2 regions of the Streptococcus canis genome follow, and region 2 is predicted to be linked to the other one. Evidence: predicted binding sites of a transcription regulator. Region 2 holds the regulator's gene; the other holds the start of a gene.

Region 1 (8,084 bases), 650 kb from region 2:
AAAGGTCAAAAATCTCCCACAAATTGCCCTAAGGAAAATCTTTCGCCAATCTCAAGAATCAACCATTGTAGCGTTGGCAGATCAGATGCGTCGTGGTATTTTAGCTCCAGATTTTAGAGAAAAAAAGGCTGATCGTTCTTATTTTGAAGCACAAGCAGCCTTTATCCCTGACATGATTCAAAAAATTGTGCTTTCTGCTATCAAAAGCGGTATTCCTGCTGAAGAAATTCAAATTTTAGCCCCTATGTATAAAGGACAGGCTGGCATCAATCATCTCAATCAACTAATGCAAGATCTCCTCAATCCCTTAGAAGAGCAGACAGAATTTCTGTTCAACGACACCCGCTTCCGTAAGAGGGATAAGGTTTTGCACTTGGTCAATGATGCTCAACTCAATGTCTTTAATGGCGATATTGGTTATATCACTGACTTGATTCCAGCCAAATACACTGAATCCAAGCAGGACGAATTAGTTATAGCATTTGACGGCAGCGAAGTAACTTATCCTCGAAATGAATGGCTTAAATTAACCCTTGCCTATGCCATGAGCATTCATAAGTCGCAAGGTAGTGAATTTCAGGTTGTTATTTTGCCAATCACCCGTCAAAGTGGACGACTGCTGCAACGCAATCTTATTTACACAGCTATCACACGTTCCAAAAGCAAACTCATTATGCTAGGAGAATTGGCCGCTTTTGATTATGCCATTCACAATGAGGGCATCAAGCGACAAACTTATTTGGTGGAACGCTTCCAAGAGCAAGAACCTGAAGAAAAAACTCAGACCAACCAAACACAAGCTGACCTCGAAAAATCTGCAAATCACTTAAATGGTCAAGTAATCAGTCGTTCAAAAGCACATTCAACCAAGGCTAGCCTAACCAAGCAACAGCAGCCCCTTTGTGTCTTAACTCCTGATAATTTTCTTACCATTGATCCGATGATAGGGATTACAGAAGACGACATCTGCCACTTTTTTCAGAAAAATCCCTAAGAAAGCGTACTTTTGAGTAACTTCTATGGTATAATGTTTTTGTATTAGCACATTATGCTATTTTAAATTAAGGACTTTAGGAGGGTTATATGATTTCCTACGAAAAAGTGCGCCAAGCACTCAAAACATCTACTGTGGCTATCATTATTCTGAATGCTATCGGTATTATCTTGTCACTCATTGGTTTTGCTGGAATTTTCTTCTTACAAAACCAATTGAAGAATGAAGAATTCCGCGCCCAATTAACAACTGAACAATTAGCCCAGCTACAAAGTAGCATGACACCATTTATGATTTTCCTATCTGTCTTAAATGTGCTTGCTATTATTGCCATTATCATCTTTTGTGCTCAAAACTTATCCAAACTAAAACAAGGATTAACTGTTAGCTATGTCCCTTATATCTTAGGGCTTATCCTTGTCGTTATTAGCTTAGTTAGCCAATTTTCAACGGCCTTCTCCGTTATTGCACTTGTCCTTACCCTTGCACAAGCTGCTCTTTATGGCTTTGCTTTTTACAAAGCTAAAACCCTTAACGAAAAAGATAATGATACAGACCAAGACCAAACTATACTGTAGCAGACTAATAGATCCAAAAGCTGATTAGGGAACTCCCTAGTCAGCTTCTTTTTTCTCCTAAATGAGGGGAACGAAAATAACACTCTTCCTCCTATAAATCCAAAGAAATGTCTGCCACCTTATCCTCCAAATTGGTCATGGTCACTCCCAACAAACGAATGCCGACAGGATTTTCGATTAAGCTATCAAAAATATCAGCAGCAACTTGTTCAATTTGCGCAGCCTCCCTTGTCAATTCTGTTAGGGTTACTCGCTTAGTCAAAGTAGTAAAATCGGCATAACGCACTTTGAGCACAACTGTTTTACCTAATTTTTTGTGCTCTTGTAAGAGAGCTGCCACACGCTTAGCATTCTTACTGATTTCTGCCTTGATGTCTGTTTCTTGATAAAGGAGCTTGGCGTACGTCCTCTCACTGCCAATTGACTTGCGTATCCGATCAGGCTTGACGGGAGAATGGCTGATGCCCCTAGCTTTTCGATAGAGGTCAAAACCAAAACGTCCAAAATGGTCAATCAAGGTCATTTCAGGAACTGCTAACAAATCCTGTCCTGTATAAATCCCCATGTCATGCAGTTTTTCAACCGACTTTTTACCAACCCCATGAAACTTTTCAATGGGGAGTTTAGCTAAGAACGAAAGGGCATCTTGGGGCAAGACTAGGGTGAGACCACGTGGTTTTTCAAAATCACTTGCCAATTTAGCTAAAAATTTGTTATAGGACACACCTGCTGAACAGGTCAAGCCCACTTCCTGCCAAATATCGTGTTGAATCAGCTTGGCTATTTTAACAGCAGATTTGATGTCTAGCTTATTATCTGTGACATCCAGATAAGCCTCATCAATAGACATAGGCTCTACCAAATCAGTATAACGCCTAAAAATACGACGAATCTGGTGACCTACTGATCGATACTTATCGTAATTTCCTGAAATGAAAATGGCTTTGGGACAACGCTCATAAGCTTCCTTAGAGCTCATGGCCGAATGAATGCCATATTTTCTCGCTTCATAATTACAGGTGGAAACAACTCCTCGCCCTCCCGTTTCTCTTGGATCTTTCCCAATCACAACGGGCTTTCCTCTTAAGATAGGGTTGTCCCTTTCTTCCACTGCAGCAAAAAAGGCATCCATATCAATATGGATGATTTTTCGTGAGGTGTCATTAATTAGTGGAAAAATAAGCATAAGTCCCTCCCCTCTCTATTATACCTTTTAGGCGTTCTAAAGCCAAAAGAATGCGTTCTAATACAGTTTGTGACTGTTTCAACAATCTGTATTATAAAAGAATCTTAACTTTGTCAAGAATTTTGCTTGGGAAAACGTTTCCTATGTGTTAAACTTAGAATTGTAAATGTAACAGATCGCTTTGTTACTAGAATTTAAGGAGACATTTATGGCAACTGTTAAAACTAACTCAGATGTTTTCGAAAAAGCTTGGGAAGGCTTTAAGGGAACTGACTGGAAAGAAAAAGCAAGTGTATCACGTTTCGTCCAAGCTAACTACACTCCATATGATGGCGACGAATCTTTCTTAGCTGGAGTTACTGAACGTTCACTTCACATCAAAAAAGTTATCGAGGAAACAAAAGCCCACTATGAAGCTACTCGTTTCCCATATGACACTCGCCCAACATCAATTGCTGGTATCCCTGCTGGATATATTGACAAAGACCAAGAATTGATTGTCGGTATCCAAAACGATGAGTTGTTTAAATTGAACTTCATGCCAAAAGGTGGTATCCGCATGGCGGAAACAACGCTGAAAGAAAATGGTTATGAACCAGACCCAGCAGTACATGAAATCTTCACTAAATATGTAACAACTGTTAACGACGGTATCTTCCGTGCTTACACCTCAAACATCCGTCGTGCCCGCCACGCTCATACTGTAACTGGTCTTCCAGATGCTTACTCACGTGGACGTATCATCGGTGTTTACGCACGTCTTGCCCTTTACGGTGCAGACTACTTGATGCAAGAAAAAGTCAACGACTGGAATGCTATCACTGAAATCGATGAAGAATCAATCCGTCTTCGCGAAGAAGTTAACCTCCAATACCAAGCCCTTGGTGAAGTAGTTAAACTCGGTGACCTTTATGGTGTTGATGTTCGTCGTCCAGCAGAAAACGTTAAAGAAGCTATCCAATGGGTGAACATTGCTTTCATGGCTGTATGTCGTGTCATCAACGGTGCTGCAACATCACTTGGACGTGTGCCAATCGTTCTTGACATCTTTGCTGAACGTGACCTTGCTCGTGGTACCTTTACAGAATCAGAAATCCAAGAATTCGTAGATGACTTCGTGCTTAAACTTCGTACGGTGAAATTTGGACGTACTAAAGCTTACGACGCCCTTTACTCAGGTGACCCAACATTCATCACAACTTCTATGGCTGGTATGGGTAACGATGGCCGTCACCGTGTAACTAAGATGGACTACCGTTTCTTGAACACGCTTGATAATATCGGTAACTCTCCAGAACCAAACTTGACTGTTCTTTGGACTGATAAATTGCCAGAAGCATTCCGTCGCTACTGTATGAAAATGAGCCACAAACACTCTTCTATCCAATACGAAGGTGTCACAACAATGGCTAAAGAAGGTTACGGCGAAATGTCATGTATTTCATGCTGTGTGTCACCACTTGACCCAGAAAATGAAGAACAACGTCATAACATCCAATACTTCGGTGCTCGTGTAAACGTGCTTAAAGCCCTTCTTACTGGACTTAACGGTGGTTACGATGATGTTCACAAAGACTACAAAGTATTTAACGTTGTTGAGCCAATCACATCAGAAATTCTTGAGTACGACGAAGTTATGGCTAACTTTGAAAAATCTCTTGACTGGTTGACAGATACTTACGTAGATGCCCTTAACATCATTCATTACATGACTGATAAATACAACTACGAAGCTGTTCAAATGGCCTTCTTGCCAACACACCAACGTGCGAACATGGGATTCGGTATCTGTGGTTTCGCTAATACGGTTGATACCTTGTCAGCTATTAAGTACGCAACCGTTAAAACTATCCGCGACGAAAATGGTTACATCTATGACTACGAAGTTATCGGTGACTTCCCTCGTTACGGTGAAGACGATGACCGTGTAGATGACATTGCGAAGTGGTTGATGGAAGCTTACCACACTCGTCTTGCAAGCCACAAACTTTACAAGAACGCTGAGGCTTCAGTATCACTTCTTACCATCACATCAAACGTTGCTTACTCTAAACAGACTGGTAACTCTCCAGTTCACCGCGGCGTATTCTTGAACGAAGATGGAACAGTTAACACTAGCCAAGTAGAATTCTTCTCACCAGGTGCTAACCCATCCAACAAAGCAAAAGGTGGCTGGTTGCAAAACCTTAACTCACTTGCTAAACTTGAATTCTCACACGCTAACGATGGTATCTCATTGACTACTCAAGTATCACCTCGTGCTCTTGGTAAAACATTTGACGAACAAGTTGACAACTTGGTAACAGTTCTTGATGGTTACTTTGAAAATGGTGGTCAACACGTTAACTTGAACGTTATGGACCTTAACGATGTTTATGACAAAATCATGAACGGCGAAGACGTTATCGTGCGTATCTCTGGTTACTGTGTCAACACTAAATACCTTACACCAGAACAAAAAACTGAATTAACGCAACGTGTCTTCCACGAAGTGCTTTCAATGGACGATGCTGCTGAAGCAATCTCAAAAAAATAATAAGACTAACCTAGATATGATTAATCACTATATCTAGTCACTTTAAGGAAGTGGGAGAACCTATCTGATGTCAATAGCATCAAAGGGTTGTCCTACTTCTTTTTTTAACTTATAATAACCTTATGATTATCAAACAAACACGAAATACCCTAACTGATACTTATTTGGACGCTGTGAAAATCAGACGTCAAGTCTTTATTGCCGAACAAGGGGTTCCTGCCCAGCTTGAGATTGACCGCGACGAGGCCTACTGCCTCCATTTTGTTCTTTATGATGACAAGGGAAAGCCTTGTGCCACTTGCCGACTGCTGCCTGATCCCAACCATAAAACCGTTACCTTACAACGCATGGCCGTTCTCAAAGGCTACCGTGGTCAAACCTTAGGGCAACAGTTAATGACCTATGTCCTCAAGTATGCCAAACAACAAGAAATTGAGCGTGTCACTCTCCATGCTCAGCTCACTGCCAAAACCTTCTATGCCAAGTTAGGATTCCAAGAAGAGGGAGAGATTTTTGACGAAGCAGGGATTGAGCATATTACCATGACCCAAAAACTAGCCTAGTAAAACTTGAGAGAGAAGATCAAAAAGCCCTATTATTGACTTAAAGCACAATAGTAGGGCTTTTAACGGAAGGGATTGAGACATTATTGTCTTTGATAAAGGTGATCAGAAATGATTGCAGAGCCTTTGACTGGCATCAGAAGGGGCAGCCTTTCGTCGGAATGGTATCCTTTATCAACGGCTTTTAGGTTATCAAAAAGCTGTTCAAGAGTATGATTTAAACATTCATCTCTTGAGCAAAGAGATTTCGTTTGAGGGAGGAGTACTTTTAGGAAAAGCTATTGCACAGTATAACCCCAAACAGATTACTGCTATTTTTTCTACTGCTGATGAAATGTTTGTTGGTGTTCAAAAGGTATCGAAACCTCTGGTCAACAAGTTCCTTCTGATTTTTCACGAATTGCTTTGATAATTTACCGTTCATGTCTTATACGAGGCCTAAACTGACCACCGTCCATCAGGAAACAACACAGAAAGTTCAACTATCCTTAATGTCTGGTAAACCTATTGAAACCAAACAAGCCCTTCTTCTCCAATTTATGAAAAGAGAATCTGTCCTTGACAGAAGAAAAACACCCTAAGCATCCGATTTCTGAAACGCTAAACGAAAAACGAAGCCTACACTTACTACCGTGTGAGCTTCGTTTTTATAGTGTTCCTTCATAAACTGATAAGTAACCTAAGGCATACATTACATCACTTATCTTTTTTCAAGTCGTCAATGATAGCGTCTCGAATGAAGCGACGTTCCTTAATCCAGAGAGGACGGTTGTCCTTGTCATAGGTCCGATTTGTCAAAAAAATAGCTGCTGTTTGCTCTTGCTTATTGAGCATGATAAAGGGACCTGTATAACCTGTATGGCTAATCCAATCCCCATCTAGGCTCCATCCTAGCGAACGTGGAGTTGGTTCTTGACTATAATTAGCCCATAAGCCATCTGAAAAGGCATCCTCTAAGTGATGGTTAATAAACCGCTTCAAATCTGTCACCGTTGAAAACAAGCCTGCTGAGCCTGCATGCCTTCCCAAGACCTTAGCCTTGGGATCATGAACCCGTCCATCTCTTATTCCTTTGAAGGTAGGCACTGCTTCTGGTCGTGGCCCAAAGGAAGTTTCTGTCATGCCAAAGGGCTCAAAGACCTGTTCTTGAAAAAGCTGATCCAGGGACTTGCCACAATATTCCTCTAACATGAAACCGAGCAGCAGAAAATTAACATCGGTGTAATGAAAGGTCCTATCGTCCTTGAGAGCCAAGTGATTTAATGACGCTTTTAGTTCCTGCGCATTGAGTTGGTCACGATTAGGGATATAAGGATCCAAGCCACTGGTATGGGTCAATAATTGACGAATCGTCACTCCTTCATGAACCATATCAGGGTAGTAAGTTTTTAACGGAAGATCCAGCTCTAGGGCTCCGCTATTCACCAAAAACAGACAGACCGTGGCAACCCCAACAACTTTTGACACACTGGCCAAATCATAAACCAAGCCTTCTTTGACAGCCTGATGACCATCTGTTGTCCCAAAGTAATAGTCTTGCCATTGACCAGACTGAAAAAGGGCTAGACTAGCCCCTCTGTACAATCCTTTTTGGATATGGTCTTCAATTTGTTTCAGGAGGCCAAGGGTCATTTCGTAAACCAAATTTCTATCTGACTTGGGTCAGAAATCACTAAAACCTTATGCTTTTTATCTGCATAAACCGCATGACCTGCCTCTTCCAAATGCATTTTTAAAGCTGGCATGTCATAATCCGCTGGTACTTGGAATTCTAAAATTTCCAGATCCCAGACAATATGAGGATCTATGGTTAAGTCAGGACCCTCTTCCTGAATAAAATCCATAGCTACTGGTAAGTGCTCACCAAATAAGCCATGGTAAAACCGTTTGGACTGTTCTTCACTTGGAACGTTTAACACGATAATGTCAAAGCTAAATTGACTCAATCCCTTAAAGGCCATATCTTTTTCAAACGATGGTAACTCAGCCCCTTCAAGACTTTTGATGTCATCTTCAGCATGCAATAAAAAGCGATCTCCTTCTGGTGAGACAGTTTCAAAGGCATACCCATTTTGCCCTTTAAAAAGGGTATCATAATGTGCACCATGGGCCAATAACTGCTCAATCTCCTTAGGTTGATTCGTTTTCATCACAATCGTATTGACCTTTTTAGGACCTTCCACGGCACGTGTTCTAACTGAAGGAGATTCTTCAATTACAAATTGTT
Region 2 (8,084 bases):
TCCAGTGGATAATCTTTTCACAGTTCCTCTATTTGCAGAACATTACAGTCAACTGGGATTATTGGGGGCTGATACTGTTGTGGTTAGTCCTAAAAATTCTGGAATTAAACGTGCTAGAAGCTTAGCAGAATATTTGGATTCCCCAATCGCTATTATTGACTATGCGCAAGATGATTCAGAACGTGAAGAAGGCTATGTCATTGGTGATGTTGCTGGTAAAAAAGCGATTGTAATTGATGATATTTTAAATACTGGAAAAACCTTTGCAGAAGCTGCTAAAATTCTTGAACGCGCAGGAGCTACTGCTATCTATGCCGTTGCTAGTCATGGCTTATTTGCTGGTGGAGCTGCTGATGTTTTAGAAACCGCTCCAATCAAAGAAATCATTGTTACAGATTCTGTTAAAACCAAAAATCGTGTGCCAGAAAATGTGACCTATCTTAGCGCCAGCGACTTAATTGCTCAAGCTGTTATTCGTATCCATGAAAGAAGACCCTTGAGTCCACTTTTCTCTTATCAATCTAAAGGCAAAAATAACGCATGACCTACTTTGATAACGCCGCCACCACCCCGCTTAGTCCTAATGTGATTAGGGCTATGACAGTAGCTATGCAAGATAACTTTGGTAACCCTTCTAGTATTCATTCTTATGGTCGTCAAGCTAGTAAAACACTTAGAGAATGCCGACAAGCTATCGCTAATCATTTTGGGGCTAGTGAACGCCAAATAATTTTTACCTCCGGTGGAACAGAAAGCAACAATACTGCTATTAAAGGTTATGCTTTAGCCAATCAGAAAAAGGGAAAACACCTCATTACAACTGCTATTGAGCATCATTCTGTTCTTCATGCCATGGCCTATCTCCAAGAACGATTTGGTTTTGAAGTCACTTATTTGCCTTGTCAAAATGGACAAATTAATTTAGCTGACTTAAAAAAAGCCTTGAGAGATGATACCATTTTGGTGAGTATAATGTATGCCAATAACGAAACAGGGGATCTGCTGCCTATTAAGGACATTGGAAATCTGCTCAAAGAGCATCAAGCTGCTTTTCATGTCGATGCCGTTCAGGCTGTTGGCAAACTCAAGGTTGTTCCTAGCGAACTTGGGATTGACTTTTTATCTGCTTCTGCTCACAAGTTTCATGGCCCTAAGGGCGTTGGTTTCTTGTATAGTAAGGGGCTACAAATGGATGCTTTGCTCCACGGTGGAGACCAAGAAGAAAAACGTCGAGCTAGCACAGAAAACATGATAAGCATTGTCGGCATGACACAGGCCCTAAATGATGCTATGACTGAGCAAACTCAACTAACCCACCATATCACCACTTTACGGGAACACTTAATAAGTCAATTAGATGGACTGACTTATTACATCAATCAAAGTCCCAACCATTTACCACATGTGCTTAATATTGGCTTTCCAGGCTATCAAAACGGGGTTTTGTTGACCCAACTTGACTTAGCTGGGTTCGCAGTCTCAACAGGTTCTGCCTGTACAGCTGGAACCGTTGAACCAAGTCATGTCCTCGCAGCTTATTTTGGTAAGGATTCCCATCGCTTAGCAGAATCCATCCGCATTAGCTTGTCAGATCAAAACACCCTTGAAGAGATTACGCAGTTAGCTCAAACTTTAAGAAAAATTCTAGGAGATACAGATGGCATTTGAAAAAGAAATTAGCTTAAAAGACTGTAAATACCGTTACCAAATCAGTCCAAACGTTAAAAAATATACTTTAAGAGATACCACCTTTACCCAAACGACAGTTGGTCATTATCAATTAACACGCTTGTTAGAAAAGGTTCCTAATTCAGGAGAAGGTTTTCCTTTAAAAATTACCATAAACAAAGAGCTTAATGGTTTTAAATTAGCCATTACTGACCAGTCTGGACTAAGATTGGTTAATATTTTCAAAACAGAGGATAATAAAATTCTTCAAGATAAGTTTTATTTCCTCATGGATAGCCTAGTGGAACGAGACATTTTCACGAAGACAGAAAACTAAGCCAATCAATTGTATTTCTTGATTCCCTGTACTATAATGATGGTATCAAGAAAGGGAGGTAAAGAAACAATGATTGATATTACCTACTTAACCAATAGCAAACAAGAAAAACAAGTTTCCTATGCCAGTTATGACGACTACAAACAAGCCCAGTTTGCTTGTCAAATTGCTATTGCAGATTATTTTCCTGTAACCAAGGTTGTTGTAAATGGTAACCAACTTGATTACACCGGTTCTTTTGGAGATCTCTACTTTTTCCTTGAAAATCATGGACTTCATTAAACCAGCAGAGCTAAGAATCGTCTTCTTGGCTTTTTTCGTTAGCAAATACGCAGATTGCCCTTTTCACTACTACTAAGATACTCTGTCTTCAAATTATTAATCAAAAAGTTGCATTTTTCACAATCCTTCTGTTACAATAGAAAGAGATAAATGTAAAGATAATTCTATAAGGAGTTAAAACAGTGGTTATTGATAAATCTATTCCAAAAGCGACCGCAAAACGCTTATCACTCTATTACCGTATTTTTAAACGTTTCTACGCTGACCAAGTTGAAAAAGCTAGCTCTAAACAAATTGCAGATGCGATGGGAATTGATTCTGCAACTGTACGTCGCGACTTCTCTTATTTTGGAGAATTGGGACGACGCGGCTTTGGTTATGATGTTACCAAGTTAATGAATTTTTTTGCTGACTTGCTTAATGATCATTCCACTACCAATGTTATTTTAGTCGGTTGTGGTAATATTGGTCGTGCCTTATTGCATTACCGCTTCCATGATCGTAATAAAATGCAAATCACTATGGGATTCGACACTAACGACAATGCTCTTGTTGGCACTAAAACAACCGATGGTATTCCTATCTACGGTATTTCAACTATCAAAGAACGTCTTGCCAATACTGATATTGAAACAGCCATCTTAACCGTTCCAAGTATCTATGCTCAAGAAGTTTCTGAGCAACTGATTGAAGCTGGCATTAAGGGAATTTTGAGTTTCGCTCCTGTCCATCTGCAAGTTCCAAAAGGTGTGATTGTTCAATCTGTCGATTTGACCAGCGAATTGCAAACCTTGCTCTATTTTATGAATCAAAATCACCCTAACTAAGGAGATATGATGCCCAAACCAATTATAGGGATAACTGCTAATCAACGATTAAACATTGCCTTGGATAACCTGCCTTGGTCGTATGCTCCTACTGGTTTTGTTCAAGCCGTCACTGATTCGGGTGGACTACCTCTTATTTTACCAATTGGTGATGAATCCTCCGCTAAAACTTATGTTTCCATGGTTGATAAGATTATCTTGATTGGGGGACAAAATGTAGATCCTAAATATTATCAAGAAGAAAAAGCGGCCTTTGATGACGACTTTTCTCCCGAACGTGATCTTTTTGAACTAGCCATCATTAAAGAAGCTATAGCACAGAAAAAACCAATTTTAGGAATCTGCCGTGGGACCCAATTAATGAACGTTGCCTTAGGTGGTTCCTTAAATCAGAACATTGACTCACATTGGCAGGATGCACCTTCTGATTTTCTGTCCCACGAAATGGTGGTGGAAAAAGATTCCATCTTATATCCTATTTATGGAGGAAAAACCTTAATCAATTCCTTTCATCACCAAAGCTTGAAAAAAGTAGCAGATGATTTAAACGTTATTGCTAGAGACCCGCGCGATGGGACTATCGAAGCTGTCGTGTCAACTAATCCTGCTATTCCTTTTCTTGGTGTCCAATGGCACCCTGAATTACTTCAGGGGTTTCGGCAAGAAGATTTACGACTTTTTGATTTATTTGTCAATGATTTCTAGATTACATTAAAAGAGATCTGACCTTTCTCGAAAACTATAATACGCTTGATAACTAACGATGATGTGATCTAGGCAAACAATGCCCAAGTCTTCACATGATCGTTTTATTTTTTTGGTAAACCCATAATCGTTCGGGCTAGGTTCGATACTTCCGGACGGATGGTTGTGAACAACTATCAGACTGGTCGCCATATTTTTACACGCATAATATAAAATTTCTCTAGGCTCTGCGATTGACCGCCTGACAGTCCCAATAAAAATCGTCTTTTCCTCAATCACCCGATTTTGACTATCTAAATATAAAACAACCAAGTGCTCCTGCTTTTTATCCCCTAAGGCGACCATCATTTTTTCGGCAACTTGAACACTTGACAGAACCCTATCTGTCAAGGTTTGATCTGTCGCCTGAATCCGCGCTGCTAATTCAAGCATGGCCTTAATCTCAATAGCCTTAACCTTTCCAATGCCTGCTAAACTTTGTAATTCTTGCAAAGACATTTTCTTGAAGTCTGCTAAGCTGTCTAAATGCGTTAAAAGATGAGAAGATAGCTCTAAAACATGCTTGTCTTTATTGCCTGTTCTCAATAAAATAGCCAATAATTCTTGATTGCTGAGGGCTTCAGCTCCCATTCGCATCAGTCTTTCTCTAGGCATTAGCTTAATATCGTCACATTTGATGGAATACATCTTATTACCTCCATCTATTTATTCGATAAAAAAACAAGTTTCCTGTTAAGAAACCTGTTTTTTTTGAATGGCTTGTTTTTTCTGAATATGATCCTTAACCACCTGATAAAGAGTAGCTGCCAATGGAACAGCGACAATCATCCCAACGATACCTCGCAAAGAGGCACCTATCGTAATTGCCATCAATACCCACATAGCTGGTAGGCCAATTGATCCTCCTACTACTCTTGGGTAAATAAAGTTCCCTTCAATCTGTTGTAAAATGATTAAAAAGACAATAAAAACGATGGCTTGGGACATAGATTGCGTCATGATTAAAATAAAGCCAATAGCTGCACCAATCGAAGCCCCTACAACTGGAATCAATGCGGTAAAGGCCACTAAGACTCCAATCGTTCCCGCAAAGGGTAACTGCAAGACGAACATGCCAATAGCTGTTAAGGTGCCTAAAATCATAGCTTCTAGGGTCTGGCTAACGAAGAAACCATGAAAGCGATGATGTAATAATTCCACTACATAGTGAATATGCTGAGCGTATTTCCCTGTATAGGTATCAACCAAGGTATTACCTTGACGACAGAGGTCTTCTTTGTTGGCCAGAACATACAAAGAAAAAACAAAACTGATAAAGAGATTAATAATGGCAGAGGCAATAATGGTTACAGACGTTAAAATATTGGTCAAAACTCCAATAAATTGTTTTAACAGTTGCTGACTATAACCGGTAATAGTTTCCGTTAGCTTGGCATCACCACCGATATATTTAATGGCACGCGCCAATAATTTATTATGCTCCAGATTATTAATCACTTCTTTAATGGTTGTCGTGTCAAATTTTGTCAGGGTACTGATACTAGCAATTAAATCTGGAATCACAATTGAAATAATCCAAGTGATTAAAATAAAAAAGGTCAAATAAGCTAACAGCATACACAGACCCCTCTTGGCTTTCAAAACAAGGGGAGATTCCCTAAAAGCGTACATATAGGCTTTTTCGTATGCACTCATGACGATATTAACAATATAGGCTCCAGCAGCTCCGTAAAGAAAGGGGAGACTTGTTTTATAAACAGTTATTACAATTGCAGTTCCGTTTTCCCAATTAGCCAAAATAGCATAACAAAGGACAAAAGCAAAGCCTATATAGAGGACTTGTTTTTTTTCAAATTTCATGGTAACTCCTTCTTTTTCTATTATACACTAAAACTAAGGAGAGCGATATAACAATGTCTGAGGAGAGAAATAAACTGATTAGTCACACAAAACATTTAAGCAGCCAAGTAAAAAACCATTCTAAAATAGCTTTTCCTCATTTTATCTGGTCTCTTCATAACGTTTCAATAACGCTCAGCGATTCTGTCATCTGGCCTTGTTCCATACTTATGGTTTTACCTATAAATAATCCTTAATCACTTGCGCTATTTTGTCATAAGCTTGGAAATTAAGGTGTAAGCCATCTAGGGTATTCTCATCTGATAAGCCCCCTTCCGAATCTTTGAGGCAAGCATTAACGTCAATGAACTCAATGGCAGGAATCATAGACAATTCTTGATTAATGGTATTAATGACCGCATTGGTTCTAACTTTGACGGTAGCCTGATAATCTGGATTCTGAGAAACCGGTAGCAAAGACAAAAGATAAATCTGACTATAAATGGAATGGCTACGAATGTGATTGATGAGTTCAACGATCGTTTTGACAATATGATTCTCGTCATAGCCTAGCCCAATGTCATTACAGCCAATCAATAAAAAAACTTTTTCCGGCTCTAAATCAGTGATTTGGTCCTCGCAATGAGTTAATAACCATTGACTATCAATCCCTGCAATGCCTCGATTGACTAAGGGTAACTCGACACCAAAAGCTTTTTTCAAAGGAAAAAATTCAACGAGGGAATCTCCTGCAAAAACAATGCCTCCTCTCTTAGTGACCTTATTTTGGTCACGGTAATCTGCCAATTTTTTTTCCTGATAACAACGCAACTCTTCTGAAACAATCTCTAGCATGTCAAACTCCTTATCTTTGTTTCTAGTATAACAAAAAGGCCACTAGTATTCATCAAAGTGGTTTCAAAATAAGGAGATAACAAATCTCTTAAAATATTACCCCATCCACTATTGCCAATAGTATGAGGAGAAAGAGAAAAGCCAACTTGCACTTTACCCCCAAAAAAGCTAATACTATCATCTGATAAAGAGGTGACCTCATGCCTTAACTTTTAAGCGCATTTTTCATTCTATACACACTTTATTTCCTCCATAATGAGAGAAATATTTTTGATATTTTTATGGCTTCTCTCTACTTTTATCCTCGAAAAAGATGCTCTTTTTAAGCATATTCTAAGAAAAGATATGGCTTTTTTGATATAATACTATAATCTGACTATTGTTTTTAGGGGAGAGAAAACATGATAAATAAGTTACAGCCACGCCTAGGGAATGATGCCAAAAAACAGTCACTCCCCTATCGTTATTTTAAGACAGTCGTCAATGATGGTAGGCCTGGTATTTTTTTCATTGGCACCCTGAATTAGAGATTACTTACGTCTACGAAGGAACTGCTCGTTACCATATTGATTATGATTTTTTTAACAGTCAAGCTGGTGATATTATTCTTGTCAACCCCAACGGCATGCACTCCATTTATCCGATTAACCGCGAAACGCATGTCATTGGTACCTTTCAATTCCATCTAGATATGCTTGGCTCTTCTGATAGCGACCAAGTTAACCTCAAGTATTTGCAACCCTTACAAAATAATACTTATGCCTTTATCCCTCGCATTAAGTCTGATATGCCTGGTTATGATGCTCTTAAGGAGTGTTTATTTACCATTTTTAGTTTATCTAAGGAAGAGGAAAGGCCTTTTGACTTATTGTTAAAAGCAAAGCTACATAAATTTTTATACCTCCTCTATCACCATCGGTATGTCGTGCGTAAAATTGCTGACGACTTTTATCGTAAAAATGAAAAGGTCCGTAACCTAATCAGTTATATCAAAAATAATTACCACCAGTCATTAACCATCGACTTGTTAGCTGATTTAATTGGTTACAGTAAAACGCATTTCATGACCATCTTCAAACAACACACTGGAAGTTCCTGTACCGAATTTATTATTCAGGTAAGACTCCAAAAGGCTTGTGACTTTTTAGTCAATTCTACTAAACCCATCGTCGCAATTGCTAACGATATTGGTTTTAGCAACCTTTCCAATTTTAATCGTCAATTCAAGCAACATTACGCCACAAGACCAAGCAATTACCGAAAACAATATACTAAAGATAGCCATTCCTATGCCTTAAACGTCCAAATGAATTCAGTGATTAGGGACAGTTTTTAATCCGTATAGGAACCATTTATAGTAAAAGCAGAGTGAGATTTCCTCACTCTGCTTTTACTTGTTATCACCTTACATCAATACGTCACGGACAAATCCTGTGTCGGCTTCATTAACAACTAAAAAGATAGTGGCTCCTGACAACAGGCGCGTGTTGCCTGACACTACTTGCGATTTTTTGTTGTGAATTTGTGTAGTGATTAAGACATTGTCAGGTAGTTTTAACTCTCTGACATAC

What was found. Region 2 encodes Rex, which represses fermentation and respiration genes when NADH is low (regulators of the CRP and FNR family bind a similar motif). Its sites were predicted from a motif close to TTGTGAANTANTTCACAA; they were not measured.
Region 1: the regulator Rex is predicted to act here: its motif matches at 2,826-2,843, upstream of pflB (formate C-acetyltransferase).

Annotation. Positions count from the first base shown of each region.
Region 1 is NZ_LR134293.1:864,727-872,810, reverse strand. Features, by position in the region: gene recD2 (SF1B family DNA helicase RecD2) at 1-994, shown strand, start outside; gene EL097_RS04510 (hypothetical protein) at 1,084-1,572, shown strand; gene dinB (DNA polymerase IV) at 1,664-2,758, opposite strand; gene pflB (formate C-acetyltransferase) at 2,967-5,294, shown strand; gene EL097_RS04495 (GNAT family N-acetyltransferase) at 5,417-5,857, shown strand; gene EL097_RS04485 (serine hydrolase domain-containing protein) at 6,554-7,489, opposite strand; gene EL097_RS04480 (CppA N-terminal domain-containing protein) at 7,486-8,084, opposite strand, start outside.
Region 2 is NZ_LR134293.1:1,517,094-1,525,177, reverse strand. Features, by position in the region: gene EL097_RS07755 (ribose-phosphate diphosphokinase) at 1-544, shown strand, start outside; gene EL097_RS07750 (cysteine desulfurase family protein) at 541-1,668, shown strand; gene EL097_RS07745 (DUF1831 domain-containing protein) at 1,658-2,005, shown strand; gene EL097_RS07740 (DUF4649 family protein) at 2,075-2,287, shown strand; gene EL097_RS07735 (redox-sensing transcriptional repressor Rex) at 2,470-3,114, shown strand; gene EL097_RS07730 (gamma-glutamyl-gamma-aminobutyrate hydrolase family protein) at 3,124-3,819, shown strand; gene radC (RadC family protein) at 3,826-4,506, opposite strand; gene EL097_RS07720 (AI-2E family transporter) at 4,552-5,679, opposite strand; gene EL097_RS07715 (SGNH/GDSL hydrolase family protein) at 5,899-6,513, opposite strand; partial or broken gene EL097_RS07710 (helix-turn-helix domain-containing protein) at 6,915-7,849, shown strand; gene EL097_RS07705 (ClC family H(+)/Cl(-) exchange transporter) at 7,919-8,084, opposite strand, start outside.